2 regions of the Comamonas sp. SY3 genome follow, and region 1 is predicted to be linked to the other one. Evidence: riboswitches for the same ligand, from Rfam matches in the RefSeq annotation. Region 1 holds a riboswitch; the other holds the start of a gene.
The links. Region 1 has a riboswitch for manganese ahead of ACCQ08_RS05885 (TMEM165/GDT1 family protein). Riboswitches for the same ligand answer to the same signal wherever they lie in the genome.
Positions count from the first base shown of each region.

Region 1 (14,766 bases):
TCTGCGGCGGTCAACCCGCAGCTGTACCTGCAGCTGACGCGCGATGGCAACAAGCCTGCCGGTGAATCCTCGTTCTATTCCACGTTTACCGGCCCTGCCGTCTACACCGAAGCCAAGAAGTACCACAAGGTCGACTTCAAGGACATCGAAAACGGCAAGACCGACAGCGTGGACAAGGCAGCCGACAACGGCTACGTGGCCATGGTGCAGCACTACTTTGCCAGTGCCTGGCTGCTGCCCCAAGGCACGCAGCGCGACATCTATGTGCGCAAGGCCGGCACCAACCTGTACTCGGTCGGCGAGATCACCCACCTGGGTGAGATTGCACCCGGCCAGAGCAAGGCCATCGATGCGCGCCTGTTCGTGGGCCCGCAGATCGAAAAGACGCTGGAAGCCATCGCTCCCGGTCTGGAACTGGTCAAGGACTACGGCTGGGTGACGATTCTGGCCAAGCCGCTGTACTGGCTGCTCGACAAGCTGCACGGCTTCATCGGCAACTGGGGCTGGTCGATCGTCGCGCTGGTGCTGCTGCTGAAGATTGCGTTCTACTGGCTCAATGCCAAGGCCTACGCATCGATGGCCAAGATGAAGGCGATCAATCCCCGCATCATGGAGATGCGTGAGCGCCTCAAGGACAAGCCCCAGCAGATGCAGCAGGAGATGATGCGCATCTACCGCGAAGAGAAGGTCAACCCCATGGGCGGCTGCTTCCCGATCGTGATACAGATTCCCGTGTTCATCGCGCTGTACTGGGTGCTGCTGTCGTCGGTGGAAATCCGCAACGCGCCCTGGATCGGCTGGATCCATGACCTGTCGGTGCCCGATCCATTCTTCATCCTGCCGGTGCTGATGACCCTGTCGTCGCTGCTGCAGACGGCGCTGAACCCCGCACCACCCGATCCGATGCAAGCCAAGATGATGTGGATCATGCCGCTGATGTTCAGCGTGATGTTCTTCTTCTTCCCGGCTGGTCTGGTGCTGTACTGGCTGACCAACAACTTGCTGTCGATTGCCCAGCAGTGGATCATCAATACCCGCATGGGTGTGCCACCGCAGTTCAATCTGCCAAAGTTCAAGTAGCCGGCATTTGTCAATGCAGGGATTGCCTAGGCGGGCATTCCCGGATACTCCTCCCAAACGGTCGCATTTGCGACCGTTTTTTCGTTAGCATCAACTGTTTGAAAGTGTGTTCAACAAAATAGGGGTTCAGGTATGGCGAAAGTATCGGTTTTTCGACCTAGCGCGCTGGCGCTGGCAGTGTTGCTTTGTGCAGGCGCAGCCCAGGCGGCCACCTTGCGCTGGGCAGGTGCCAACGACATCCTGACCCTGGATCCGCACGCACAGAACCACCAGACCACCCATGCGTTCCTGCAGCAGGTCTATGAGCCCCTGGTGCGCTATGGCAAGGATTTCCAGCTGGAGCCGGCACTGGCCACCAAGTGGACCGAGGTGAGCCCCACCCAGTGGCGCTTCGAGCTGCGCAAGGGCGTCAAATTCCATGACGGCGCACCCTTCACCGCCGATGACGTGGTCTTCTCGCTGACCCGCATCATGACCCCGCCATCGAACATGATGAGCGCCACCCAGAGCATCAAGGAGGTCAAGAAGGTCGATGACTTCACCGTGGACCTGATCCTCAAGGGCCCCAACCCGATCCTGCTGCGTGAGCTGACCGAGGCGCGCATCATGAACAAGGCCTGGGCCGAGAAGAACAATGCCGTCAAGACCCAGGACTATGCCGGCAAGGAAGAAAGCTACTCCAGCCGCAACACCAACGGCACGGGCTCCTTCATCGCCGTCAGCTGGCAGCCCGATGTGAAGCTGACCCTGAAGAAGAACGCCGCCTGGTGGGACAAGCCCACCGGCAACGTGGATGAGATCGTCTTCACGCCCATCAAGTCGGCCGCGACCCGCACTGCGGCGCTGATCTCCAACCAGGTGGACTTCATGGTCGACCCGCCACCGCAGGACCAGGAGCGCATCAAGAAGACCGCCGAGCTGAAGCTGCTCGAAGGCACCGAGAACCGCACCATCTACCTGGGCTTGGACGTGTTCCGCGACGAGCTGCCAGGCGCTGGCACCCCGGGCAAGAACCCGATGAAGGATGTGCGCGTGCGCAAGGCCATGTACATGGCGATCGACACCGAAGGCCTGCACAAGCGCACGATGCGCGGCATGTCGATCACCGCAGGCACCATGGTCGCGCCAATGGTGCATGGCTGGAGCAAGGAGCTCGAAGAGCGTGCTGCCAAGTACGACGTCGAAGGCGCCAAGAAGCTGCTGGCTGAAGCGGGCTACCCCAATGGCTTCAACCTCAAGCTCGAATGCCCGAATGACCGCTATGTGAACGACGAGGCGATCTGCCAGGCCGTCACCGCAATGTGGACCCGCATTGGCATCAAGACCAGCCTGCAGGCCACGCCGATGGCCCAGTTCGTGACCCGCGTGATGAACTCCGACCCGAACGCCTACCTGTTCGGCTGGGGCGTGGCGACCTTTGATGCGCTCTACTCGCTGGACGCGCTGATCCACAGCAAGGGCGCCGCAGGCGGTGGCGTCTACAACGGCGGCCGCATTGCCGACAAGGAGCTGGATGCCAAGATCGACGCGCTGAAGACCGAAACCGACACGGCCAAGCGCGATGCCTTGATGAACGACGCGTTGAAGATGGCCAAGGACAACTTCTACACGATCCCCGTGCACCACCAGATCTTCCCCTGGGCCATGCGCAAGGGCATCGAGACCGTCTACCGCGCCGATGCACGCCCCATCCCCGCCTGGACCACGGTCAAGTAAGCAGCCGCTGCTGGATCCGACTACCCCAAAGCCTGCGCCAGCAGGCTTTTTTCATGGGCGTTTCAGTAGGCACCTGGGCGGGCACCGGGCCGGCCAATAGCCTGCGGTGCAGGCGGCTGGCGCAGCCGCCCGATAATGTGGGCCTTGCCCCACTAGCGCCAGAGACCTGCCCATGCTTGCCCGCCACCACGATCCGATTGTTGCCATTGCCACTGCCCCCGGGCGCGGAGCAGTGGGCATTGTGCGCGTGTCGGGCAAGGCGATTGCGCCGCTGGTCGAGCGCCTTTGCGGCAAGGCCCTGAAGCCGCGCGAGGCCAGCTACCTGCCTTTCAAGGCGGCGGACGGCCAGGCCATCGACCAGGGTCTAGCCTTGTACTTTCCCGCGCCGCACAGCTACACCGGGGAGGACGTGCTGGAGCTGCAGGCCCATGGCGGCCCCGTGGTGATGCAGCTGCTGCTGGCCCGTTGCCTGGAAGCCGCGCAGGCAGAGGCCGATAGCGGCAAGCCGCTGCTGCCCGGCCTGCGCCTGGCCGAGCCAGGGGAGTTCACCGAGCGCGCATTTCTGAACGACAAGATCGACCTGGCCCAGGCCGAGGCGATTGCCGATCTGATCGATGCCAGCACCGAGGCGGCGGCACGCAGCGCCAGCCGCTCCTTGACCGGCGCCTTCTCGCAAGAGGTGCACCGCCTGCGCGATGCGCTGGTGCACCTGCGCATGCTGGTCGAGGCCACCTTGGATTTCCCCGAAGAGGAAATCGACTTTCTGCAAAAGGCCGATGCCTATGGCCAGCTGGACCAGCTGCGCGCCACCGTGCAGGCCGTCATGCAGCGCACCCGCCAGGGCGCCTTGCTGCGTGAGGGCATCAAGGTGGTGATCGCCGGGCAGCCCAATGCCGGCAAAAGCTCGCTGCTCAACGCGCTGGCCGGCGCCGAGCTGGCCATCGTCACGCCGATAGCCGGCACCACGCGTGACAAGGTCGCGCAGACCATCCAGATCGAAGGCGTGCCCCTGCATGTGATCGACACGGCCGGCTTGCGCGAGAGCAGCGACGAGGTCGAGCGCATCGGCATTGCCCGCGCGTGGGAAGAAATTGCTGCCGCCGATGCCGTGCTGTTCCTGCACGACCTGACCCGCATGGCCGCGCCCGACTACGCCGAGGCCGACCGCCAGATCGCCGCCACCTTGCAGCAGCAACTGCCCGCCACCGTACCGGTGCTGCAGGTCTGGAACAAGGCCGATGCCATGACCGCCGACGAGGCCCGCCGCCAAAGCGCCGAGGCCGCCGCGCAGTTTGGCACTGCTGCTGCCGCTGCCCCGGCGGGCGGCCAGGCCCCGCTGGTGCTGTCGGCCAAAACCGGCGATGGCCTCGACACCCTGCGCCAGCAGCTGCTGGCCATGGCCGGCTGGCAGCCCGCCGCCGAAGGCACCTATATTGCCCGCGCCCGTCATGTGCAGGCGCTGCAACAGGTCGAAGAGCACCTGGACATCGCCTATGCCCAGCTGCATGTGGACAGCCCCGCGCTCGACCTGCTAGCCGAGGAGCTGCGCCTGGCCCAGCATGCGTTGAATGCCATCACCGGGGAATTCACGTCGGATGATTTGCTGGGGGTGATTTTTTCGAGCTTTTGTATTGGCAAGTGATGCGAAGTTCGGGCGCGTGCGCAGCGCCAGCGAGCATCTAGGGGATCTTCAAGCCTATGCCCTACGTATGGGGTTCCGCCGAGCTTTCAGCAGACGGTTAACGGCCTACGTGTAAGAACTGCTGCCGTTCATCGCGGCAGCAGCCCCCTGAGGCCACCAGCACCGAGGCGGTGATCCGCGAAGGCCAGCGCTCCGGCCCCGGGCGCGCCTGGCCCAGCCGGGACGATGCCCGCGTGCTGGCTGCCACCCAGATGCTGTCGGGCGGTGCGCATGCCTCGGTGAGCTTCCCGGTCGAGCGCTTGAGCCAGGGCGAGGACTACACCTATTTCTGCTCCTTCCCCACCCATGCCGAGCCTATGCGCGGCAAGCTGGTCGTCATCGACTAAGAGCCGCTAACACAACCCTTGATACGTCGTTGCCTCGCCGGCCGCGCCCTGCCTTGTCGTACTACTGTACTGCCTGCGGCAGGACGCCTAGTCTCAACCGCAAACCTTCGGTTTGCTGGGTCGTGTTACCGGCTCTAAACCGCTGAAGCAACGGCCCGGCCTCAGCTGGGCATGCGGTAGGCCAGCACTTTGAGCGCCCGGTCGGGCGAGACATCGGCAAAGATCGCGGGGTTGGCCACCTGCTCGATGAACTCCAGCGCCGGCGCCAGCTCGGCCATCTGGTCCTGCAAAAAGGCCAGCGGCAGCTCGGGGGCGTTCAGGCACAGCAGCGCAAAGCCGCCCGGCGCCAGCAGGTCGGGCAGGCGCTTGATCAGGCGCGCGTAGTCCTTGGTAGCCACAAAGCTGCCCTTTTGGTAGCTGGGCGGGTCCATGATCACCAGCTGGTAAGGCCCGGTGCGGGTGATCTTGCCCCAGCTGCTGAAAATGTCATGGCCCCAGAACTGGCCGCCGGCCAGCTGGTTGAGCCGGTGGTTCTGCTGGCCACTGGCCAGTGCAGCCTTGCTCATGTCGATATTGACCACCTGGCCGGCGCCGGCCTGCAGTGCTGCGACCGAGAACGCGCAGGTATAGGCAAACAGGTTGAGCACCTTGCAGCGCTCTGGGTCCGGCTGGCGCGCAATGAACTGGCGCACCCAGCGCCTGCCCTCGGCCATGTCTAGAAACAGGCCATGGTTCTGTCCGCGCAGCACATGCACCTGGTAGCGGGCATCGTCCTCCTGCACGGTATGGGGCTCGGGCAGGCTGCCCTGGACCAGGCGGGTCTCGGCCGCGCCCAGCGCCCGGCATTGGTAGACCCAGGTGAGCGGCTCACCTGGGTAGAGCTGCTGCCAGCGCTGCTGCAGCGCCTCGCCCACGCTGTGCAGCGCCTCGTCGGCCAGCGGCGCAAAGCTGGTCAGCACCACGGCCGGCGGGTACAGGTCCAGCGACAGGTGTTCGCAGCCCGGAAACAGGCCGCCTCGGCCATGGAACAGGCGTTGCGCCTGCTGGCTTGCGGGCATAGTGGCGATGGCCTCAAGTAATGCTTGCATGGATTCAGATGTCGGGAAGAGAAACGGGGGTGCAGTGCTGGACCAGAAATGTGGGCTGCGGGATACTTCTTACAAATATTCCCCGGCCCGCCCTCCAATTGTGCGGCTGCTCGGTTAGATTTCTTGGGTTATGAGTTTCGACAGATCACTGGTGGATCACCGCCAGGATTGAGGAGGAGGTTTTCATGTTCAGTAGCGCCAATGACATCAAGCCCCTGGTGACCGCCATCAACAACTGCCAGGACGAGGAAAGCATGATCAACCCGCTGACGGCAGCGCAGTGGGAGATCCTGGCCCCTTATCTGACGCAGACCCAGCTGGCGGCATCCCAGGTGTTGTTTCAGCAAGGCACGCAGGAGCGCACCTTGTTCTTCGTCGAAAGCGGCAGCTTGAGCGTGCATTTCGAGGACGAAAAGCAGCGCATTCGCCTGGCCATCGTCGGCGCGGGCTCCATTGTCGGGGAAGGCGCGTTCTTCTCGCACCAGCCGCGCAATGCCACCGTGCAGGCGGTGGCCGGCTGCCGCCTCTGGGGGCTGTCCAGCATCCGCTTTACCGAGCTGTGCAACCGCCAGCCCACCGTGGCCGTGGCGCTGGCGATGGCCGCCGGATCGGTGCTGGCCAAGCGCCTGGGCAACCGCAAACGCCGCGTTGCCGCAACATAAAAGCTTGGCATGTGTCAAATGGCACGCGCTTTTCTGACAAGTGTATGCAATACTCCATCCCTACAATTACAAATGCCTGTTGCACGGTGAAACGGGTGACCGTTTTGCATTCTGATCAGGGTAGGGAGTGGCATGTCTATATTTGCCAAATGGTTCAGTCGACCAGAAAAAAAACCGGCCGTGGCTGCCTTTGGGCCGCAAACAATGTTCGCCGAGCCGTTGGGCCACAGCCAGCACGATATGCTGGCCGCCCAGAGCCCGTTGGTGGGCGCCAAGTCCATGGCTGCGGCGTCCCCGCACGACAGCGCCGCGCCGCGGCCCGGTGAGCGTTCGGCCCGGCGGGAAATGGTGTATTCGGCGGTGCGCGAGTCCATGGTGCGCTCCGGCATTCTGTCGGCAGCTTACAAATTCAAGGTGCTGGCGCTGGACAAGCGCGCGACGCAGTTCATTGTGATGGTGGACCTGGCGCAGCAGCACTGCGCCTCGCCGGACAAGCTCACCCAGATCGAAGCCTTGATCGCCTATTCGGCCAAGACCCGTTTCGAGATCGTCATCACCTCGGTGTACTGGCGCCTCAACGCCCAGCTCGGTGCCGTCAGCAGCAAGGCACCCCGTGTCGCCAGCGCTGGCGCCGCGCCGTCCCAGGCGCCGATGGCACCGGTGCCGCTGGGCATGGACCCGGTCGATGAGGCAGAGATTGCCGCCTTCAAGAAGGCCTTGCTCGACGCCGCGATGAACCCGGTGCCGGCGCTGGAGGGGGCACCGGCCAGTCAGCGCGCCGCGACCAGCACCGCGCCACGGCCGGCGCCGATTGTCCCGCCCGCACGCCGTGCCACTGACCCGACCCAGATCGCACGGGAAGCGGCCCGCCGGGGCGGCGCGCCTGCGCCCACCGCCGACACCAGTTTTGGCGGCCTGAGCAATACCCAGTACGGCGATCTGCATTGAGCGTCCACGCCGCTGCAGCGCTGCAGCGGAGGCTCAGTGGCCCGCGAAATCCACCAAGGTGAACAGCGGCAGGCCTGCGTCGGTCAGCCGCTTGGAGCCGCCCAGTTCGGGCAGGTCGACAATGGCAGCGCCCTCCATCACCTGGGCGCCGAGTTTCTCCAGCAGGTTCTTGCCGGCCATCATCGTGCCGCCGGTGGCAATCAGGTCATCGACCAGCAGCACCTTGTCGCCGGGCTTGACTGCATCGGCATGCAGCTCCACGGTGGCGCTGCCGTACTCCAGCTCATAGGTCTCCTCCACCGTGGTGAAGGGCAGCTTGCCTTTTTTGCGGATCGGCACAAAGCCCACCTTGAGCTGGTAGGCAATGACGGCGCCGAGGATGAAGCCCCGCGCGTCGAGTCCTGCCACCACATCGGGGCGCATGTCGCGCGACATGTAGCGGTGCACAAAGGCGTCGATCAGCACATGGAAGACCTGCGGGTTCTGCAGCAGCGGGGTGATGTCCCGGAACTGCACGCCCGGCGCTGGCCAATCGGGAACGGTGCGGATGTGGTGACGCAAAAAGGCGTTGACGTCGGGAGCGTGCATGGTGGGGCCGGAGAAGGGGGAGGACCCGCACATGGTAGTGCATGTGCGGTTGCTGCAGTCCAGCGGCGGTGCTTTGTTAAGCATGTTTGGCAATGACCTGCGTCCGCCGGGGCGCGGGCGCTCCGATAAAATCGGCCTCCATGAGCACCCTACAGCCCAAGCGCCCCCTCGAAGCGGCGCAGATTCTGCGCCTGGCGGCGTCCACCTTCGCGATCGAGGCCGAAGCCATTGCCGCGCTGACACAACGCCTGGACGACAACTTTGTCCAGGTCGTGCAGCGCATGCTGGAGATTCCTGGACGTGTGGTGGTCACCGGCATGGGCAAGAGCGGGCATGTCGGGCGCAAGATTGCCGCAACCTTGGCATCGACCGGTACGCCCGCATTCTTTGTGCACCCGGGTGAGGCCAGCCATGGCGACCTGGGCATGGTGACCGGCCAGGACCTGGTGCTGGCCATCTCCAACAGCGGTGAGAGTGGCGAGATTTCGGTGCTGCTGCCGGTGCTCAAGCGCCTGGGCGTGCCCATCGTGGCGATGACGGGCAACCTGCAGTCCTCAATGGCCCGCCACGCCGACTGGGTGCTCAACACCCAGGTGGACAAGGAAGCCTGCCCGCTGAACCTGGCCCCCACGGCCAGCACCACGGCGCAAATGGCGATGGGCGATGCGCTGGCCGTCGCGCTGCTGGATGCGCGCGGCTTCAAGGCCGAGGACTTTGCCCGCTCCCACCCCGGTGGCGCGCTGGGCCGCCGCCTGCTCACCCATGTGGCTGACGTGATGCGCAGCGGCGATGAACTGCCTACCGTATTGCCCAGCGCCAGTTTCAGCGATCTGATGCGCGAGATGAGCGCCAAGGGCATGGGCGCGGCTGCCATCGTCGATGCGAACGGGCTGCTGCAGGGCGTCTTCACCGATGGCGATCTGCGCCGCCGTATTGAGGCCGGTGCCGATTTGCGTGGCCTGACTGCGGCCGAGGTGATGCATGCGGCGCCGCGCCAGATATCGGCTGACGCGCTGGCGGCCGATGCCGCCGCGATGATGGAGGCCCACCGCATCACCAGCGTGCTGGTCACCGATGCGGCCCGGCGCCTGGTGGGCATCGTGCATGTGGGCGATCTGATGCGGGCCAAGGTGATCTGATGGCCAGCACCCTGACCTTGCCCCCCATCACCCCCGCCCAGCAGTGGCCCGCCGGGTTGCTGCTGCGTGCCCAGGGCATCAAGATCGTGTTTTTCGATGTGGATGGCGTGCTCACCGATGGCGGCCTGTACATCAGCGAGCAGGGTGAAACGCTCAAGCGCTTCCACACGCTCGACGGCCATGGCCTCAAGATGCTGCGCGAAGCCGGCATCGTGCCGGCGGTCATCACCGGGCGTGACTCGGCGCCGCTGCGCCACCGCCTGGCGGCATTGGGCATCGCGCATGTGCGCTATGGGACCGAGGACAAGCTGCCCGCCGCCCAGGCCATGCTGGAGGCGCTGGGCCTGGACTGGCACCAGGCCGCTGCCATTGGCGATGACTGGCCGGATCTGCCGGTATTGCGCCGCTGCCAGCTAGCCTGCGCCCCCGCCAATGCCCACCCCGAAGTGCTGGGCGTGGCACACTGGGTGACCACCCGCCACGGCGGCGCAGGCGCCGCGCGCGAGCTGTGCGATGCTGTGCTGGCCGCCAGCGGTGCCTATGTCAACCTGCTCGATCGGTACGGACAATGAAATCTCGTGTGCGACGCCTCATGGACCTGTCGTCCATCTACCTGCCGGTGATCCTGATGGGTCTGCTGGCGCTGGGCACCTGGTGGCTGGTGCGCAATGCCCCCAAGCCGCAGAGCGTGCGTGAGGCGGTGGTGCCCGGCCACGAGGTGGATTACTACATGAGCGATTTTTCGGTGCGCAACTTTGACGGCACCGGCGTGCTGACCAGCGAGATCCTGGGCAACAAGATGCGCCACTTCATCGACACCGACACGCTGGAGATCGATACGGCCACGATGCGCTCGTTGCGGCTGGATGGATCCACGACGGTGGCGACGGCCGACCGCGCGCTGTCCAATGCCGATGGCTCGGAAGTGCAGCTGTTCGGCAATGCCAAGGTGGTGCGCAGCAGCAACAAGCCGGGTGTGCCGCAGATGGAGTTCCGGGGCGAATTCCTGCACGCCTTTGTCAATGAAGAGCGTGTGAGCTCGAACAAGCCGGTCGAGATCATCCGGGGCAAGGACCGCTTCACGGCCGATTCCATGGTCTTCAACAACATCACCCAGGTGGCCGAGCTCAAGGGCCGGGTCAAGGGTGTCCTGCAGCCCGCACGCTGAGCGCCCATGGCCACCCCCCTGAGCGACGCACCGCTGGTGCTGATCACCGGCGCCTCCAGCGGCATCGGCCAGGCGCTGGCCTGGCGCTACTACCAGGCCGGCTACCGGCTGGCGCTGGTGGCCCGCCGCAGCGCAGTGATGCAGGCATGGGCGCAGGCACAAGGCATGGACAGCAGCCGCTATGCCATCTATGGCGCCGACGTGGCCAATCAGGACCAGATCATTGCCGCCTGCGCGCAATGCCTGCAGCAGCAGGGCCTGCCCGATGTGGTGGTGGCCAATGCCGGGGTGAGTTACGGCATCGACACGGCAGAGCGCGAGGACCTGGACGTCATGGCCCAGACCTATGCCACCAACGTGATCGGCATGGCCGCGACCTTCCACGCCTTTGTGCGGCCCATGCAGGCGCGTGGCAGTGGCAAATTGGTGGGTATTGCCAGTGTGGCCGGCATACGCGGCCTGCCCGGCCACGGCGCCTACTGCGCCAGCAAGGCGGCGGTCATCAGCTACTGCGAGAGCCTGCGGGTGGAGCTGCAGCGCAGCGGCGTGCAGGTGGTCACGATCAGCCCGGGCTTTGTGGCCACGCCGCTCACCAGCCATAACCGCTACGGCATGCCGTTCCTGATGCAACCCGAGGCCTTCGCCGACAAGGCCTTCGCGGTGATTGCCAAGGCGCGCAGCTATGCCGTCATCCCCTGGCAGATGGGCTGGGTGGCCAAGCTGTTGCGCTGCCTACCCAATGCGCTGTATGACCGCGCGCTGGCCAACCGCCCGCGCAAGCACCGCCACCGCGAACGGGTGCAAGAGCTGCCGCCAGGCCGGGACTGACGCAGGTCTGCGCCGGCCATGAAAAAAGCCCCTGGCGGGGCTTTGTCGTTGCTGGAGGCGCACCGCCAGGGTGTGCCTGCAGACATCAATAATCGTCGTTGTTGTCGTAGCCTTGGTTGCCGCCGCGGTTGCGCGAACCATTGCCGTAGGGGCTGCGGAAGCCGCCATCGCGGTCGCCGCCGCGATCACCGCCACCAAAGCCACGGTCATTGCCGCCACGGCCGCCGCCGCCATCGCGACCGCCACGGTCGCCATAACCACCGCCACCGCCGCCGTAGCCGCCACGGTCACCGCCGCCGCCGTATCCACCACCACCGCCGCCGCCGTAGCCACCGCCACCACCGCCGCCGTAGCCACCACCGCCGCCACCGAAGCCGCCGCGGTTACCGCCGCCACCGAAGCCACCACCGCGTGGGCCGCCAAAGCCACCACCGCCGCTGCGGGGAGGACGGGGCTCCATCGGACGCGCTTCGTTCACGACCAGATTGCGGCCGCCCAGAGGCTGACCGTTCAGACCGTTGACCGCTGCTTGGGCTTCGTCATCGCTGCCCATTTCTACAAAACCGAAACCCTTGGAGCGACCCGTGTCGCGTTCCATCATCACCTTGGCGCTGGTTACGCTGCCAAACTGACCAAAGGCCTGTTCCAGATCGTTGTCGCGAACCTGGTATGGCAAATTACCGACGTAAAGCTTGTTGCCCATTTGAGGGACTCCTGATAACTCTTAAATAATGCGATAGCGCCCTGTAGAACACCGGTCATTCATCGCAGTAGCCCGATGGAGGAATACTCCATCCTTTATTTTCTGGCATAAAAACCGACAATGGCATAGTTCCGCCCCTCAGTTGTGGCGCGGAAGCTGCAACCAGATGCAAAAAAGGCCTCAAAGAGGCCTTTTTTTCGGGAAAACCCGTCATCTAACCGTCAAAACCCGTAAGAGGTTTTGCAGGTGAGGTGCTTAGTAGCTGCCGCCACCGTAGCCACCACGGCCACCGCCGCCGAAGCCACCGCGATCGCCGCCGCCGAAGCCGCCGCGGTCACCGCCGCCGAAGCCGCCGCGGTCACCGCCGCCGAAGCCGCCACGGTTGCCACCACCGAAACCACCGCTGCGTGGAGGACGGGCTTCCATGGGACGGGCTTCGTTCACAACCAGGTTACGGCCGCCGTAGCCTTGGCCGTTCACGCCTTCGATAGCAGCTTGTGCTTCAGCGTCCGAACCCATTTCCACAAAGCCGAAGCCCTTGGAGCGGCCGGTGTCACGTTCCATCATGACCTTGGCGCTGGAGACGGTACCGAATTGGCTGAAAGTGCTTTCCAGATCGCTGTCACGGAAAGAGTAGGGCAGGTTGCCCACGTAAAGTTTGTTGCCCATTTGAGGACTCCGAAAAAAGTAAAAAAAGCGATGGAGCCTGATGCAATCAACAAACCTGTGACAACTTCCAAGACGGATCACCGCGCGCTCTAGTGTACCCGGGGGCACATTGAGCTTCACCATTATGGGTGAATCGCCTTACGCTGTGTTGACAGTTCCCGCAAGCGGGGCTTGGTATTTTCCCTGGCGGCAGTGGGTGTTGCGGCGCAGCATCGCTTTTGGGCGTATGATGCGCCAGTCTTTGGGGAGTAGCCTGCCGGGCGTGCAATGCGCCGCGGAGTGTGCGTCAACAAACTTGGGCCTTCGCGGCCTATGGCGTACACGGCACCTTGTGATGAGGATGCTGGGCGAGACCATTGACCACGTTGCGATCCAATGCCGGAGTCGCGATGCGGTCAATGCTGTCTTGCTATATCCGGCTGCAATAACGATCCCCACACCATGGAAGCCTTTCTCCTCTCGACCGCTGTCGTCGCCCTTGCCGAAATGGGCGACAAGACACAGCTGCTCTCCCTTGTCCTTGCTGCCAAATACCGCAAACCCTGGCCCATTGTGCTGGGCATCTTTGTCTCGACCCTGGTCAACCATGCACTGGCCGGTGCCGTCGGTGCCTGGATCACCACGATGCTCGGCCCCGATGTGCTGCGTTGGATTCTGGGCGTGTCCTTCATCCTGATGGCCGGCTGGATGCTGATTCCCGACAAGATCGACGAGGACGAAGCCGGCAAGAGCAGCGGCCGCTGGGGCGTGTTCGGCACCACGGTGCTGCTGTTCTTCCTGGCCGAGATGGGCGACAAGACCCAGCTGGCCACCGTGGGGCTGGCCGCCAAGTACCCGGCTTCCTATTACTGGGTGGTCGCCGGCACCACGATCGGCATGATGCTGGCCAATGCGCCGGTGGTCTGGTTTGGCGACAAGATCACCAAGAAGCTGCCGATCCGCTGGATCCACCGTGTCTGTGCGGTGATCTTCCTGATGCTGGGCGTGGCTGCGCTGTTCACGACGATGGACTGACAGCGCTGGCGGCGCCAGCAACACCGGCAACGCTCAAACGCAAAGGGCTGGGGATCCTGCGATCTCCAGCCCTTTTTGGATGGGGCAGCGCCCCAAGCCTCAGCCTCAGTCCAAGGTCATCAGGCTCGCATTGCCGCCCGCTGCTGCGGTGTTGATGCTGATCGCATGCTCGGCCAGCAGGCGGAACAGCGGCACGCTGCCATCGGCGGCCTGGGCGGTGATCGGCACAATGGCGCCGGGGCGGCCCGCCAGGCTGCTGCCGGTGGGCAGCCAGCCGCTGGCGGCATCGGCGATCAGCGCATCGAAGGCTTCGGACTGCAGGAAGGCCTGCGCGCTGTGCGCAGACAGTTGCACCGAGGCACGCACCGATGCGGGCAGTTGTGCCAGCAGGCTGGCGTACTGGCTGTTGGCGGGCCACACGGCGGTGGAGCCAGCCGTCAGCACGGCGGCGAGCTGGGCCAGCAGCAGGCTTGTGGTGCTGGCCACGCAGCCCACGCGCTCGCGGCCGCTCAGCACATACAGATTGCGCTCACCGGTCGGGCCGGGCAGCTCGGCCGCAAAGCCATTGCCGGTATGGGCGGCATAGCGTTGGCACAGCGCTGCCAGCTCGCCCTGGCCTTGCTGGCTGGCCCAGCTTTGCAGCGCATCCAGCGCAGCGGCCGGGGCGGCATCGGCCTGCTCCAGGCCATGGGCATGGCCACGCTGGCCAGTGGCGGGCGCCGGCGCCTCATTGCCCGCCATGCGGGGCAGGTGGGCCAGCGCATCGACCGTGGCCGTGGCCGGCATGCGGCTGAGCAGGCGCAGCATGTACAGCGGGCCGCCCGCCTTGGGACCCGTGCCCGACAGGCCTTCGCCGCCAAAGGGCTGCACACCGACGACGGCGCCGACGATGTTGCGGTTCACATAGATATTGCCGGCATGCGCAGCAGTGACCACCTGGCTGATGGTCTCGTCAATGCGGGTGTGCAGGCCCAAGGTGAGGGCGTAGCCGGTGGCATTGATGTCGGCCAGCAGCTGGGGCAGGTTCTCGCGGCGGTAGCGCAGCACATGCAGCACCGGGCCGAAGACCTCGCGCTTGAGTTCGGACAGCTGGCGGATGGCGATCACCGTCGGCGGCACAAAGGTGCCCTGCGCG
Region 1 covers NZ_JBGTYN010000003.1:213,303-228,068, reverse strand. Annotated here, with positions in the region: gene yidC (membrane protein insertase YidC) at 1-1,080, shown strand, start outside; gene ACCQ08_RS05950 (ABC transporter substrate-binding protein) at 1,213-2,796, shown strand; gene mnmE (tRNA uridine-5-carboxymethylaminomethyl(34) synthesis GTPase MnmE) at 2,969-4,438, shown strand; gene ACCQ08_RS05940 (plastocyanin/azurin family copper-binding protein) at 4,609-4,824, shown strand; gene ACCQ08_RS05935 (class I SAM-dependent methyltransferase) at 4,986-5,912, opposite strand; gene ACCQ08_RS05930 (Crp/Fnr family transcriptional regulator) at 6,098-6,574, shown strand; gene ACCQ08_RS05925 (hypothetical protein) at 6,755-7,522, shown strand; gene ACCQ08_RS05920 (adenine phosphoribosyltransferase) at 7,556-8,110, opposite strand; gene ACCQ08_RS05915 (KpsF/GutQ family sugar-phosphate isomerase) at 8,251-9,249, shown strand; gene ACCQ08_RS05910 (HAD family hydrolase) at 9,249-9,821, shown strand; gene lptC (LPS export ABC transporter periplasmic protein LptC) at 9,818-10,417, shown strand; gene ACCQ08_RS05900 (SDR family oxidoreductase) at 10,424-11,245, shown strand; gene ACCQ08_RS05895 (RNA recognition motif domain-containing protein) at 11,331-11,948, opposite strand; gene ACCQ08_RS05890 (RNA-binding protein) at 12,204-12,617, opposite strand; yybP-ykoY riboswitch at 12,849-12,962, shown strand; gene ACCQ08_RS05885 (TMEM165/GDT1 family protein) at 13,059-13,631, shown strand; gene putA (trifunctional transcriptional regulator/proline dehydrogenase/L-glutamate gamma-semialdehyde dehydrogenase) at 13,737-14,766, opposite strand, start outside.

Region 2 (14,766 bases), on a different contig from region 1:
CAAGTACATCGGCAGTCCGCGTCTGATGGAGATTGCCGTCTCCACGCTGGCCACCGACCGCGCACTGTTGCTGTACGGGGTGCCCGGCACCGCCAAGTCCTGGGTGTCCGAGCATCTGTCGGCGGCAGTGAGTGGCGACTCGACCATGCTGATCCAGGGCACGGCCGGCACCAGCGAAGAGCAGCTGCGCTATGGCTGGAACTATGCCCAGCTGCTGGCCCACGGCCCGTCGGAAAAGGCGCTGATCCCCAGCCCGCTGGTACATGCGATGAAGCTGGGCAAGATCGCCCGCATCGAAGAGCTGACCCGCATCCCTGCCGATGTGCAGGACACCCTGATCACCGTGCTGTCCGAAAAGACCTTGCCGGTGCCCGAGCTCTCGACCGAATTCCAGGCCGTCGCCGGCTTCTCGGTGATCGCCACGGCCAACAACCGCGACAAGGGCGTCAACGAACTCTCCAGCGCGTTGAAGCGCCGCTTCAACACCGTCGTGCTGCCTGTGCCTGCGTCGCAGGATGAGGAGGTGCAGATCGTCACCAAGCGCGTGGGCGAGCAAAGCCGCGCGCTGCAGCTGCCTGCCGAGGCCCCGGCGCTGGAAGAAGTGCGCCGCGTCGTGCAGATCTTCCGCGAGCTGCGCAATGGCCAGACCGAAGACGGCAAGACCGTGCGCATCAAGTCGCCCAGCTCCACCTTGTCGACCGCCGAAGCGATCTCGGTGATCAACAGCGGCATGGCGCTGGCCGGCCATTTTGGCGATGGCGTGCTGCGTGCGCACGATGTCGCCTCCGGCCTGCTGGGCGCCGTCATCAAGGACCCGGTGCAGGACAGCGTGGTCTGGAAGGAATACCTGGAGACGGTGGTGAAGGAGCGCGCGGAGTGGAAGGATCTCTACCGCGCCTGCCGCGAGCAAATCTAAGCCGCTGACACCGTTCTTCTTCTGCCCCCGACAACGCTGACCGAGCCCATGGCCACTTCTGCTGACAACGTCCATTTCTTTGGCATTCGCCACCACGGCCCGGGCTGTGCGCGCAGCCTGGTGCAAGCGCTGGCGCAACTGCAGCCCGACTGCCTGCTGGTGGAAGGCCCGCCCGAGGGCGAGGCCCTGCTGCCGATGCTGCGCAGTGCCGAGCTGCGTCCGCCAGTGGCCATGCTGGTGTACATGCAGGACGAGCCCAGCCAGGCGGCGTTCTACCCCTTTGCCGAGTTCTCGCCCGAGTGGCAGGCGCTGCAATGGGCGAGCGCGCAGGGGGTGGCCACTCGCTTTATCGACCTGCCCCAAACCCATGCGATGGCCCAGGACTGGGCACGGCGCCAGGCGCTGAAAAAGCCGGAGCCTGCGCAAGACGTTGATGGCGAAGAGGGCGAGGACGATGCGGTGGACGCAGCGGACGAGGCGCCAGGCGATGCCGCCGAGCCCAGCGCCGACACGGCCCCGGCCGCGGATGTGGACAGCGATGCAGCGGATACCACTGCGCCCCCGCAGGCGCCGATGCGCGACCCGTTCGACTGGCTCGCCCATGCGGCCGGCTTTGAGGATGGCGAGAGCTGGTGGAACCGCCTGGTGGAAGAGCGCGGCAACAGCGAAGCGCTGTTTACCAGCATCAACGAGGCGATGACGGCGGTGCGCAGCGAACTGGGCGACGAGGGCGAGGCCTGGCGCGGCCCCCACCATGTGCTGCGCGAGGCCCAGCGGGAGGCGCATATGCGCCAGTGCATCCGCGAGGCGGTCAAGGCGGGCTACCAGCGCATTGCGGTGGTCTGCGGCGCCTGGCATGTGCCGGCGCTGCAGCAAAGCACCACTGCCAAGGCCGACAGCGCCGTGCTCAAGGGCCTGCCCAAGGCCAAGGTGCTGGCGACCTGGGCGCCCTGGACCTACCGCAACCTGGCCAGCCGCAGCGGCTATGGCGCAGGCGTCACCTCGCCGGGCTGGTACGAGCACCTGTGGCAGTGCTACCGGGCCGATGCGGCGTTAGCCCAGCAAGTGGCAGAAGGTCTGCCCGTGCCTGCGCGCAGCGCCCGCGATGCCGCCACATTGCGCACCGCAGGCTGGCTGACCCGCGTGGCACGGCTGCTGCGCGACAAGGACCTGGACTGCTCCAGCGCCCACATCATCGAGGCCACCCGCTTGGCCGAAGGCCTGGCTGCCATGCGCGGCCAGCCGATACCGGGATTGCAGGAGATCAACGAGGCCATCGTCACGGTGGTCTGCATGGGCGAGACCGCGCCGCTGAACCTGATCGACGACGAGCTGACCGTCGGCCATGTGCTGGGCACGGTGCCCGCCGATGTGCCGCAGGTGCCGTTGCAGCGCGATATCGAGCAGCAGCAGAAATCGCTGCGCATGAAGCCCGAGGCAGCCAGCAAGCTGCTGGCCTTGGATCTGCGCAAGGAGACCGACCTGGCGCGCAGCCATTTTCTGCACCGCCTGCGTTTGTTGGGCATTGGCTGGGGCACCCGCGCCGCCGATGCGCAGCGCAACCGCGGCACCTTCCGCGAGAGCTGGCAGATGCAGTGGGAGCCGGAGCTGGCCGTGTGCATCATCGAGGCCAGCGTGCATGGCGCCACCGTGGCGCAGGCCGCCACCGCGCGCCTGCGCGCCAGCCTCTCGCCCGATACCCCCTTGCCCGAGATTGCACAGGCGATTGACGACGCGCTGCTGGCGAACCTGCCGCAGCTGGTCGAGTCGCTGATTGCCACGTTGGCTGATCGCGCGGCCACCACCGGTGATGTGGCCCAGTTGCTGCAGACCCTGCCGCCACTGGCCAATGTGTACCGCTATGGCAGCGTGCGCCAGACCGATACCGCCCTGCTGGCCACGGTCATCGATTCGCTGGTGCTGCGCGCAGCCATTGGCTTGCCAGTGGCCTGCATGGCGATGGACGAAGAGGCTGCTGCGGCGATGAAGGGCAAGGTGCTGGCCGCGCACGAGGCACTGCGCCTGCGCGGCACCGATGCCCAGGCCGCCGTGGACGCCTGGCGCGCTGCGCTGCGCAGCCTGGCGATGGGCGATGCCGCTGCGGCCTTGCTGCGCGGCATGGCCTGCCGGTTGCTGCTGGACGAGCACCTGCTGGACAGCGCCGAGGTGGTGCTGCAGTTCAACCGCAACCTGTCGCTGGGCGCGGCGCCGCTGGATGTGGCCGCCTGGCTGGATGGCTTTTTGAACCAGCAGGCGCTGGTGCTGCTGCACGACGAGGCGATTTGGGGCGCCGTCGATGCCTGGCTGGCCGGACTGGGCGAAGTGCAGTTTGCACAGATCTTGCCGCTGGTGCGGCGCAGTTTTGCCCACTTCAGCAAGCATGAGCGCCAGAGCCTGGGCGACAAGGCCCGGCGCGCGCCGGTGGCCGGTGCTGCCGCGCCTGCTGCGTTGGCTGCGGGGGATGACCATTCGCCCTGGGACGAGGCGCGCGCCGTGCTGGCGCTGCCGCTGCTCAACACCTTGCTGGGGCTGGAGCTGCCGCCCGAGTTGCTGGCGCAGATAGCCGCTGCCTCGGCCCCCCGCAACGACGCCCCCACGCTGGAGTGATGACGATGACGAATGCCACCCATTCCGCGCCAGGCCCGGCGCAAAACGATAGCCAAACCCTGGCCGCCGACGCGGCAGAGGCGCTGCAGCCAACCACCCGCTTGCAACGCTGGCGCATGGTGCTGGGCAGCCCAGCCGATGCCAGCTGCGGGACCGTGGGCGGGCGCCTGCAGGAGATGGACCAGGCGCTGGCCGCGCTCTACGAGGGCGACAGCCAGCTGGGCCCACGCAAGGGTGGCCGGGGCAATTCTTCGCCGTCGGTGTCGCGCTGGCTGGGCGATATCCGCAAGTACTTTCCGAGCCAGGTGGTGCAGGTGATGCAGCGCGACGCGATGGAGCGCCTGCAGCTGCGCGAGTTGCTGCTGCAACCCGAGATGCTGGAGAACGTGCAACCCGATGTACACCTGGTGGCCAACCTGATGTCGCTGGGTTCGGTCATCCCGCAAAACACCAAGGCCACCGCGCGCCTGGTGGTGCGCAAGGTCGTGGACGAGCTCATGAAAAAGCTCGAAGAGCCGATGCGCAGTGCCGTGGCCGGCGCGCTGGACCGCAGCCAGCGCAACCGCCGCCCGCGCCATGCCGAGATCGACTGGAACCGCACAATACGCGCCAACCTGCGCCATTGGCAGCCCGAGTACAAGACCATCGTTCCCGAGACCTTGATCGGCTATGGCCGCAAGGCGCGCCGCCCGCAGCGCGAAGTGATTCTGTGCATCGACCAAAGCGGCTCCATGGCCAACTCGGTGGTCTATTCCAGCATCTTTGGTGCGGTGATGGCCAGCCTGCCTGCGGTCGCGACCAAGCTGGTGGTGTTTGACACGGCGGTTGTGGATCTGACCGAGAAGCTCGACGACCCGGTCGATGTGCTGTTTGGCGTGCAGCTGGGCGGCGGCACTGACATCAATGGCGCCGTGGGTTATTGCCAGAGCCTGATCAGCGAGCCGCGCAACACCATCCTGGTGCTGATCTCGGACCTGTACGAGGGGGGCGTGGAGTCAGGCCTGCTGCGCCGCGCCCATGAGCTGGTGGAGTCGGGCGTGCAGTTCATCACCTTGCTGGCGCTGAGCGACGAAGGTGCCCCCGCTTACGATGCCGCACTGGCGGCGAAGCTGGCCGCCTTGGGCGTGCCTTCCTTTGCCTGCACGCCGGACGCCTTCCCGCAACTGATGGCCGCTGCGATCCGCCGCGATGATGTGGCCGCCTGGGCGGCGACCCAGGGCTTCAAGACCAGCCAATAAAGGACAGCAGCGGCCAACAGCGGCCAGAAAAAAGCCCTGCGGAGCAGGGCGGTTGGAGTAAACAGGGAGGGGTGGTTGAAGACGTTCAGCGGCCCAGCGAATCGGGCAGCGGAAAGCCGGTAATCCGCTTGGCGCGCGGCGGTGCATAGGTGCGCACCTTGGAGGTCTTGAGGCCCAGGCGTACCAGCGATTCGGCAATCGTCACCGCTGCAGCCACGCCATCGACCACCGGCACGCCGGTGCGGCTGCGCACCTTGTCTTCGAGCTCGGCCATGCCGCCGCAGCCCAGGCAGATCACCTCGGCATGGTCTTCTTCAACAGCCTTGGCCGCCTGCTGCACGATGGCATCGACCGCGCGCTCGGGCTGGCTCTCCAGCTCCAGCACGGCCATGCCGCTGGCGCGCACCGAGGCGCAGCGCGCATCCAGACCGGCCAGCTTGAGACGGTCTTCGATCAGCGGCACGGCCCGGTCCAGGGTGGTGACCACGGCGTATTTGTGGCCCAGGAACATGGCCGTCGATGCCGCTGCCTCGGTGATGTCCACCACCGGCACTTCCAGCAGCTCTTGCAGGCCTTCGCGGCCATGCTCGCCGTAGCCGGCCTGGATGACGGCATCAAAGGGCTGGTCATAGCGCATGACCGCATCCATCACACCGACAGCGCAGAGGTAGCTCTCAAAATTGCCCTCCACCGACTCGGCGCCAAAACGCGGGGTGAGGGCGACGATCTCGGTGCCCGGTGCCGCTGCCCGGCGCGCCTGGGCGCCAATGGCCTCGGTCATGCTCTCGGTGGTGTTGACGTTCACGATCAGAATGCGCATGCAAAAAACTCCGTCTCAATGTTGGGCATGGTTCACGGCAATGGCCTCGCCGTCCTGGTCTTCGTAGTGCTGGCCCTTGGGGGTCAGCAGCCAGTAGAACAGGCCGCCGAGCCCGGCTGCAATGAACCAGGAGAAATGGGACACCGACTCCAGCGCCGGCAGAAAGGCGAACAGCAGCGCAATCAGTGCCGAGGGCACCAGGGCCTGGATGGCGCGGCGGTTGACGCCGTTGTGGTAATGGTAAGGGCCACGGTGGTCATCGCTGTACAGTGCAGGCACATGCACGCGCTCCTTGCGGATCAGCCAGTAGTCGGCCATCACGATGCCGAACAGCGGGCCCAGGAAGGAGCCCAGGCCACCGAGGAAATACAGGATCACCAGCGGCGAATCGTAGAGGTTCCACGGCAGGATCACAAAGCCCAGGATGGCGCTGACCAGCGCCGCGCGGCGGAAGTTGAGCTGGCGCGGCAGCAGGTTGGCCAGGGCCAGCGCAGGGGCGACAAAGTTGGCCATCAGGTTCACGGCGATGGTCAGGATCAGCAGCGACAGGCTGGCCAGGATCAGCAGCGGCTTGTTGGGGATCTTCTCGACGATGTCGGTGGGGCTGAGGATCAGGGTGCCATCGATGGCCAGTTGGCCGCCGGTCAGCACGACGACGATCAGGCCGAAGATCAGCATGTTGATGGGGATGCCCCAGAAGTTGCCCTTGACCACGGCGCTGCGCGAGGTGGCGCCCCGGGTGAAGTCACAGAAATTGAGCACAAAGGTGCCATAGATGGCGACCCACAGCGAGGCCGCACCCATGATCTGCACCCACATCGCCCCTCCGGTGCTGGGCTGGGGCGCCGTCCACTGGATCTTGCCGCCCGAGCTGTACAGCACCCAGCCGGCCAGCGAGATGAAGGTCACCAGAATCACCGGGCCGGCAAAGGCCTCGTACTTGTGGATGCTCTCCATGCCCCAGCAGGCAATCATCGTCTGCACCACCCACAGCAGGCTGAAGCTGATCCAGCCCAGCACCGGCAGGCCCAGCACCTGGTGCGCCAGCAGCGCCTGCAGGCTGGGAAAGAGGGTGATCAGCAGCACATCGAGCACCTTGGAGGCCAGGTAGGTCTGGATGCCGAACCAGGCAATCGCAACGCCGCCCCGGATCAGCGCCGGGATCTGCGCGCCCCGCGTGCCAAAGCTGATGCGGCTCATCACTGGAAAGGGCACGCCCGTCTTGGGGCCCATGAAGCCCGACAAGGTCAGCAGCACAAACAGCAGTGCGGCGCCCATCATCAGCGCCGTCAGAATCTGCCAGCCGCCCAGGCCCAGCGCAAACAGGCCGATGGCAAAGGCATAGTTGCCCAGGCTGTGCACATCATTGGCCCACAGCGTGAACAGGCTGTAAGCGCCCCAGGACCGGCTGTCTTTCCGGGTGGGTGCCAGGTCCTTGTTGTAGAGCGAGGGGCATACACCAGCGGGCAAATCGGTGGTGGCCGCGGGCCGCTGCTGGGCGGGGTTGAAGGCAAAGCCTGCGTTCTGGTCTGCTGCAAGATCGGTCATTGACATCCTTGGATCGGGCGCATCCAGGTGCGCCTTAGTAACGGCCTGGCGGCCTGATTTGTCTCGTCATGTGCGCGGGTCCATGCATGGCATGTGCAGCAGAGAAGCGGGGCCTCAATGGCTATGCTTTGTGTGCACATATGCATACATTAAGTGTATACAAAGCGTCTAAAAATGAACTAGGGCCAACCCTGAAAGGGCGCCGTTGCTGTTGCCTGGGAGACGCGTTTACCGGCGCTGCCAGAGGGCGCATCGCAGCAGCGCGAGTACATGAGGTTGCTCTTGTTTCGGCCTGTAGCTATCGGCCGTTTCGCTGCACCAACGCTTGGGCACCAGGCAGAAATGCGATCCATTTCTAAAGAGCCTGGCGCCTCTGGGGCCATGCGCCGCAACGCGCTGCGCAAGGTTTAGACTGCGGGCTCCCTTGGGGAGTAGCCTGCTTCCGCGCTGGAAGCGTCTGCGTCAACATACTCGGCATTTCGCATGCTGTGGCGCAGACATCCGTTCTTCGGTTGGCGAGACCATCGGCATGCCAGCACGACCTCGGTCGGGCAGTGGTGGCATGCCGTTGTGCTCATGCCCGACTGTCCCAGAAGAACCTCCGATGAATGCTGCTTCCATTTCCCTGTTGGCGCTTGCCATGTCTACCGATGCCTTTGCCGCGGCGATTGGCAAAGGCTCTGCCCTTGTCAAACCCCGTTGGTCCGAGGCGCTGCGCACCGGCCTGATCTTTGGTGTCATCGAAGCCATCACCCCGCTGGTGGGCTGGGCGCTGGGCTACGCCGCTGCCGATTATGTGAAGGCCTGGGACCACTGGATTGCCTTTGTGCTGCTGCTGGTTCTGGGTGGCCGCATGGTGCTGGGCGCTTTCAAAAGTGCCGATGAACCCGAGATGGGCCGCCCGGCGCGCCATGGCTTCTGGCTGCTGGTCGCCACCGGCTTTGCCACCAGCATTGATGCGATGGCGGTTGGCGTGGGCCTGGCTTTCCTGGATGTGAACATCACCGTGGTCGCGCTGAGCATCGGCTTTGCGACCTTTGCAATGGTGACCTTGGGGGTGATGGTGGGCCGTGTGCTGGGCCATATCACCGGCCGCTGGGCAGAGGCGGTGGGTGGCGTGGTGCTGATCGCGATTGGCTCGCTGATTCTGTACGAGCACCTGGTGGCGGTATAAAAGCAGGCCGTCTGCGGTTGCCACGGCAGAGGGCTTTGGTGTGCGGCCCTGTAGGAGGACGGCGCCAGACAAAACAAAGCCCCGCAGAGCGGGGCTAAAGTGAGAGAGATCAGTGAGCCTGCAATCGCTGCGGGTGCCGGGTTTCAGTTCTGGCTCAACCGCTGGCAAGCTGCGCTGGTATCAGAAGCGGGCAGGAGCACGCTTACGGTCACGTTCGTCTTCAGGCCAAATAGCAAACACTTCAGTCATTTCAGTCCTTTCACCTTTCTGGTGTAGATGGGTGTACAACGGGCCGCGCGCTGAGGTGGTTGACAAGGCCTGCATAAAGTTTTGTGAACAACCTCCAACAAAACGTAGAAATCACCGTTTTACGGGGCTTGAGACGGCATTGCATTGTGAAATCGCTATGATTTGCCACCGAATTTAGACAGGGAGTGCGTAATGGCTGGTGCTGGTTTATTGATGTTGCTCGATGATATTGCGACCTTGCTTGACGATGTGGCGCTGATGACCAAGACGGCTGCGGGCAAGAGCACGGCCATCCTGGACGATGTGGCCACGCAGACCAAGGTGGCGGTGCAAAAGACGGCGGGGGTGCTGGGCGATGACCTGGCGCTGAATGCCGAGCAGGTAACCGGCGTCAAGGCCAACCGGGAGTTGCCGGTGGTCTGGGCGGTGGCCAAGGGCTCACTGAAGAACAAGGCCATTCTGGTGCCGGCAGCGTTGCTGATCAGTGCTTTTGCGCCCTGGCTGATCACGCCGCTGTTGATGATTGGCGGCGCTTTCCTGTGTTTTGAGGGGGTGGAGAAGGTGCTCAGCCTGTTCCACAAGCCCAAGCACACCCATGACGCCGTCAAGGAGTCAGAGCAGGCTGCACAAATGGGTGTAGCCCCTTCGTCGGTCAAGGCCGCCAACGAGAAGAACATGGACCCGGTGGCCTATGAAAAGGCCAAGGTGGCGGGTGCCGTCCGGACCGATTTCATTCTGTCGGCCGAGATCATGGCGATTGCGCTGGGCACCGTCGCCAGCAAGCCGATTGCCGAGCAGTTGGTGGTGTTGGTCGCTGTGGCGCTGGCGATCACCGTGTTTGTCTACGGCCTGGTGGCCGGCATTGTGCGCATGGACGATGTGGGCATGTGGCTGATGCGCAAGACCAGTGCCGCCGCAAAGGCGTTTGGCCGGGGCCTGATCGCTTTTACGCCCTGGCTGATGCGCGGTTTGTCAATTGTGGGTACGGCTGCGATGTTCATGGTGGGCGGCAGCTTGCTGGTGCATGGCATCGGCCCGATCGAGCACTGGCTGCAGAGCACGGTCACGCCGATGGGCGGCGTGGTGGCCCTGCTGGCACCGACGCTGGTGCATGTGGCCGTCGGCGCGGCCATTGGTGGCCTGGTGGTGCTGGCGGTGGAGGCCTGGCACAAGCTGCGCGGGCACTGACCAGCAGCAGCGCCGCATCGTTGGGATGCGGCTGCAGTAAGACCTCAAGGCGGCATCGCAACAGCGGGCCGCCTTTTTTCATGGCATGTTTTGTCTCGTTGATCTGGGTCAGGGCCGCCTGGCGCGCAGAGGAAGAAGATGCAGGGCATGGACAGCAGGCAGATCTGCCACCCACCTATCCGGCGCTTGGCGCTGGCCGGGCATGCAGATGCTGGCTCGTTTCAGCTACTTTTCAATCCATGCGAGCAAGATCGCAGCGAGGGCAATGATGATGAAAAAGATGATGTTGGCAGCGGCGGCTGTATGTGCAATGGCGTCGGGCGCCGCGATGGCGCAGGAGGCGCAAAGCCCCTGGCAAGTGCGTTTGCGTGCGGTGCACCTGGACAGCGCCAACAAGGACTCCACCGGCCTGGGTCTGTCGATCAATGACAAGACCATTCCCGAAGTGGATGTGACCTACTTCTTCACGCCCAACATCGCGGCCGAGCTGGTGCTGACCTACCCGCAAAAGCACGACCTGCGCTCTGACGGCGCCAAGATCGGCACGCTCAAGCACCTGCCGCCCAGCCTGCTGGCGCAGTACCACTTCACCAACATGGGCGCGTTCAAGCCCTATCTGGGCGCTGGTGTGAACTACACGCGCTTCTCGAACGTGAACTTCGCACCGGCGGTTGAGGCCGCGCTCGATCCATCGATCAAGAAGAACAGCTTTGGCGCCGCACTGCAGATCGGCTTTGACTACATGCTCGACAAGAACTGGTCGATCAACGTGGATGTGAAGAAGGTCTACATCAAGACCGATGTGCGCTCGGCGGGCACCAAGGTGGGAACCTTCAAGGTCGATCCTTGGCTGCTGGGTGTCGGTGTGGGCTACCGCTTCTAAACGGGGTCTGAAGCCGACCACGGATCAAAGAGCACTGTGATTGAGCCGCTTGTTGCAAGCGGCTCTTTTTTTGCGTGCGACGGCCCCTCAGACCTTGGCCAGCGCCTGCTCCAGATCGGCCAGCAGGTCATCGACATGCTCGATGCCGACGGACAGACGCACCATGCCTTCGCTGACGCCGGCCTTCTCCAGCTCGCCACTGTCGAGCTGGCGGTGGGTGGTCGAGGCCGGGTGCGTGGCCAGTGATTTGGCATCGCCAATATTGACCAGGCGCGTGAACAGCTGCAAAGCATCCAGAAAGCGGGCGCCTGCGGCACGGCCTTCGCCATCGGCGGCCTGGAGGCTGAACGACAAAATACCCGAGGCGCGGCCGCCCGACTGCTTTTGCAGAATGGCATGGTCCGGGTGGTCTGGCAGGCCCGCATAGCGCACCCAGGCGACCTTGGGGTGCTTTTGCAGGGTCTCGGCAATCTTCTGGGTGTTCTCGCAAATGCGGTCCATGCGCAGCGCCAGTGTTTCGATGCCTTGCAGGATCTGGAACGCGTTCTGCGGCGAGATGGCCGCGCCCATATTGCGCAGCGGCACCACGCGCGCGCGGCCGATGTAGGCCGCAGGGCCCAGCGCTTCGGTATAGACCACGCCGTGGTAGCTCACATCGGGTTCGTTGAGGCGCTTGAAACGCGCCTTGTGCTCCGCCCAGGGGAAGGTGCCGCTGTCGACAATGGCGCCACCGACGCTGGTGCCATGGCCGCCGAGGTACTTGGTGAGCGAGTGCACGACGATGTCGGCGCCATGCTCGATGGGGCGCAGCAGGTAGGGCGATGGCACGGTGTTGTCGACGATCAGCGGCACGCCATGGCGGTGGGCCACATCGGCCAGCGCGCGGATGTCGGTGACATTGCCCAGCGGGTTGCCGATGGACTCGATGAACACGGCCTTGGTCTTGTCGTCGATCAGTGCGCCAAAGCTGGCCGGGTCACGCGGATCGGCAAAGCGCACCTCGATGCCTTGCTGCGGAAAGGTGTGGGCAAACAGGTTGTAGGTGCCGCCATACAAGGTGCTGGCCGAGACGATGTTGTCGCCCGCTTCGGCCAAGGTCTGGATGGCTGCGGTGATCGCTGCCATGCCCGAGGCCAGTGCCAGCGCGGCAATGCCGCCTTCCAGCGCGGCCACGCGCTTTTCCAGCACATCGGTGGTCGGGTTCATGATGCGGGTGTAGATATTGCCCGGCACCTTCAGGTCAAACAGGTCGGCGCCATGCTGCGCGCTGTCAAAGGCGTAGGCCACCGTTTGGTAGATGGGCACGGCCGCAGCCTTGGTGGTCAGGTCGGGCGAATAGCCTGCGTGAACGGCCAATGTCTCGATGCGCATGGTGTTGGAATCCTTTTTGTGGGCAGAAATATGCCTCCCGGTTGTAGCAGTTTTGTGCGGCAGACCAACGATTTTTTGGGTATGAGCTTATGAGCGCTCAGCGCCATCAACACGCTCAGAGCCAAGTATTGACCGCCAGCCCGCCCAGCACCAGCCAGACAAACAGCACCAGCCCCAGCAGCAAGGGCTTGATGCCCGCAGCCCGCACGGCGCGCACATGGGTGGTGAGCCCCAGGCCGGCCATCGCCATCGTCAGCAAGGCGTTGTCCCACTGCACACCGATGGCGAGCGCCTGCGCAGGGATGACGCCCAGCGAATGGATGCCCGCGACTGCGACAAAGCCCAACGCAAACCAGGGAATGGTGATCTGGCGGGCCTGCACGGCGCCACCGGCTGCCGGCTGCCGGACCGCTGCAGCGCTGCCAGGGCGCCTGGCCAGCCACAGCGACAGCGCGATCAGAAACGGGGCCAGCATCATCACCCGCACCATCTTGGCGACCACGGCAGTATCGGCCGCGCTGCTGCTGACGGCGCCGCCAGCCGCCACGACCTGGGCGACCTCGTGCACCGTCGAGCCGACCCAGAGGCCATAGCCGGCCTCGGTCATCTGCAGACTGGGTGCGAGCCATTGGTAGAGCACGGGGTACAGAAAGGTGCCCACCGTGCCAAAGACCACCACGGTGGCAATCGCGACCGCCACATCATCGGCACGCGCCTTGGCCACCGGAGCCGTGGCCAGCACGGCCGCTGCGCCGCAGATGGCGCTGCCTGCGCCCACCAGCATGCTGGTGCGTGCATCCAGCCCCAGCCAGCGCCGGCCCAGCCATTGCGCCAGCACAAAGGTGCTGATGAGCATCAGCGCATCGGTCAGCACTCCGGCCAGGCCCACGGCGGCGATGTCCTGGAAGGTCAGGCGCAGGCCATAGAGGATGATGCCCAGGCGCAGCAGCTGCTGCTTGGACAGCCCGACCCCCGCTGCCGCCGGCGCCTGTACCGCGCCATAGACGGTATTGCCCACCAGCATGCCGATGACGATGGCCACCGTAAGCGCGCTCAGCCCATGGCTGCTAAACCAGGGCAGTGCCGCCAGCCCGCTGGCCAGCCAGGCAATGGCCGCGCACAGCAGCAGGCCGGGCGCCAGGCGTCTGGCGGTATCGAGCCAGTGGCCGTGGCGCAGCCGGGGGAGGGGGAGGTGGGCGAGTGACATGGGCGGTTCCAGAGGCCCAGGCAGGGCCGGAAGCGGCAGGCTGCTGGGCGGTATGGGGTCACTATAGAAATTCTTCTTATATCTGTATAACGGATTGTTTGATTAAGTTCTATCGATAAAATAGGTAGATATAGGCCCATCAACCGACCGAGTTTCTGTTCACCATGCTCCATCTCAGCCTGCGCCAGTGGGAGGTTTTCTGCGCCATTGCCCATAGCGGCAGTACCGTCGCTGCGGCGCGGACCATCGGCCTGTCGCAGTCGGCGGTCAGTGCCGCCCTGCAGCAGCTGGAGGCAGGCCTGGGCGCGCAGCTGTTTGCGCGCAGCGGCAAGCGCCTGGTGCTCAACGACCTGGGCCGCAGCCTGTGGCCGCAAGCACAGGCCTTGCTGGAGCTGGCCTTGCAGCTGGAGCAGGCCACCCAGCACAGCGAGCCCATGGCGCCCGTGGTGCTGCGGCTGGCGGCCAGCACCACCATTGCCAACCATGTGCTGCCGGCCATCCTGGCGGACTTCATGCAGCGCTATGCCCAGGTGCAGTTTGAGGTGGTGATCGGCAATACCCGCGAGGTGGCCGAGGCGGTCAGCGAGGCCAGTGTGGACCTGGGCTTTATCGAAGGGGTGAGCCACTGGCCGGCACTGGAGGTCCAGCCCTGGCGCGAGGATGAGCTGGTGCTGATTGCCGCGCCTGGCCATGCGCTGGTGGCGGCAGCAGGCCACGGCCCTGTCAGCGCGCAGCAGCTGGGCGCCTGCCGTTGGCTGTTGCGTGAGGAGGGGTCGGGCACGCGCGAGGCCGTGGAGTTCAGCGTGCTCTCCCAGTTGCGGGAATGGCCGATTGCGGCGGTGCTGGGCAGCTCGGAGGCGATCTGCACCGCCGTTGCGCGGGGGGCGGGCATCAGTTGTCTGTCGCGGGTGATTGCCCAGCCCTGGATCGACCGGGGCGAGCTGGCCGTGTTGCACAGCCTGTTGCCGCCGATGCGGCGGCAGTTCTCGCTGTTGCAGCGCCAGGGCAAGCAGCGCTCACCGGTATTGCAGGCGCTGGTGCAGGCCTGTGAGGACGCTGCCTGAGCGCTGTTCAACGGACGTGGTGCTTTTCCAGCTTGCGGGCCAGGGTGCGGCGGTGCATGCCCAGGCGGCGTGCGGTTTCGGAGATGTTGAAGCCGGTCTCGGCCAGGGTCTCGTGGATCTTCTCCCACTCCAGCGTTTTGATCGAGGTCGTGGCGGCAGTCAGGTCGACCTCGGTGCTGCCTTCGACCCGGCTGAAGGCCGCTTCGATGTCATCGGTGTTGGACGGTTTGGCCAGGTAGTGGCAGGCGCCGAGCTTGATGGCTTCGACCGCGGTGGCAATGCTGGCGTAGCCGGTGAGCACGACGATCAGCGCATCGGGGTTTTGCGCATGCAGCAGCTGCACGCAGGACAGGCCCGAGGCATGGCCGGCCAGCTTCAGGTCCATCACCGCGTACTGCGGGCGCTCAGTCTGCAGCAGTTGGGCCACCTCGTCAGCGCTGCTGGCATGCAGCACGCGGTAGCCACGGCGCTCAAAGGAGCGGCGCAGCGTGCGGGCAAAAG
Region 2 covers NZ_JBGTYN010000025.1:23,019-37,784, forward strand. Annotated here, with positions in the region: gene ACCQ08_RS22165 (AAA family ATPase) at 1-916, shown strand, start outside; gene ACCQ08_RS22170 (DUF5682 family protein) at 965-3,523, shown strand; gene ACCQ08_RS22175 (VWA domain-containing protein) at 3,640-4,761, shown strand; gene ACCQ08_RS22180 (aspartate/glutamate racemase family protein) at 4,847-5,581, opposite strand; gene ACCQ08_RS22185 (NCS1 family nucleobase:cation symporter-1) at 5,597-7,129, opposite strand; yybP-ykoY riboswitch at 7,551-7,716, shown strand; gene mntP (manganese efflux pump MntP) at 7,734-8,303, shown strand; gene ACCQ08_RS22195 (DUF808 domain-containing protein) at 8,745-9,740, shown strand; gene ACCQ08_RS22200 (OmpW family protein) at 10,012-10,623, shown strand; gene ACCQ08_RS22205 (O-acetylhomoserine aminocarboxypropyltransferase/cysteine synthase family protein) at 10,711-11,994, opposite strand; gene ACCQ08_RS22210 (YeiH family protein) at 12,110-13,201, opposite strand; gene ACCQ08_RS22215 (LysR family transcriptional regulator) at 13,366-14,265, shown strand; gene ACCQ08_RS22220 (response regulator transcription factor) at 14,273-14,766, opposite strand, start outside.
Region 2: it holds a riboswitch for manganese, as region 1 does, so the genes downstream of both, mntP (manganese efflux pump MntP) here and ACCQ08_RS05885 (TMEM165/GDT1 family protein) in region 1, are expected to answer to the same signal.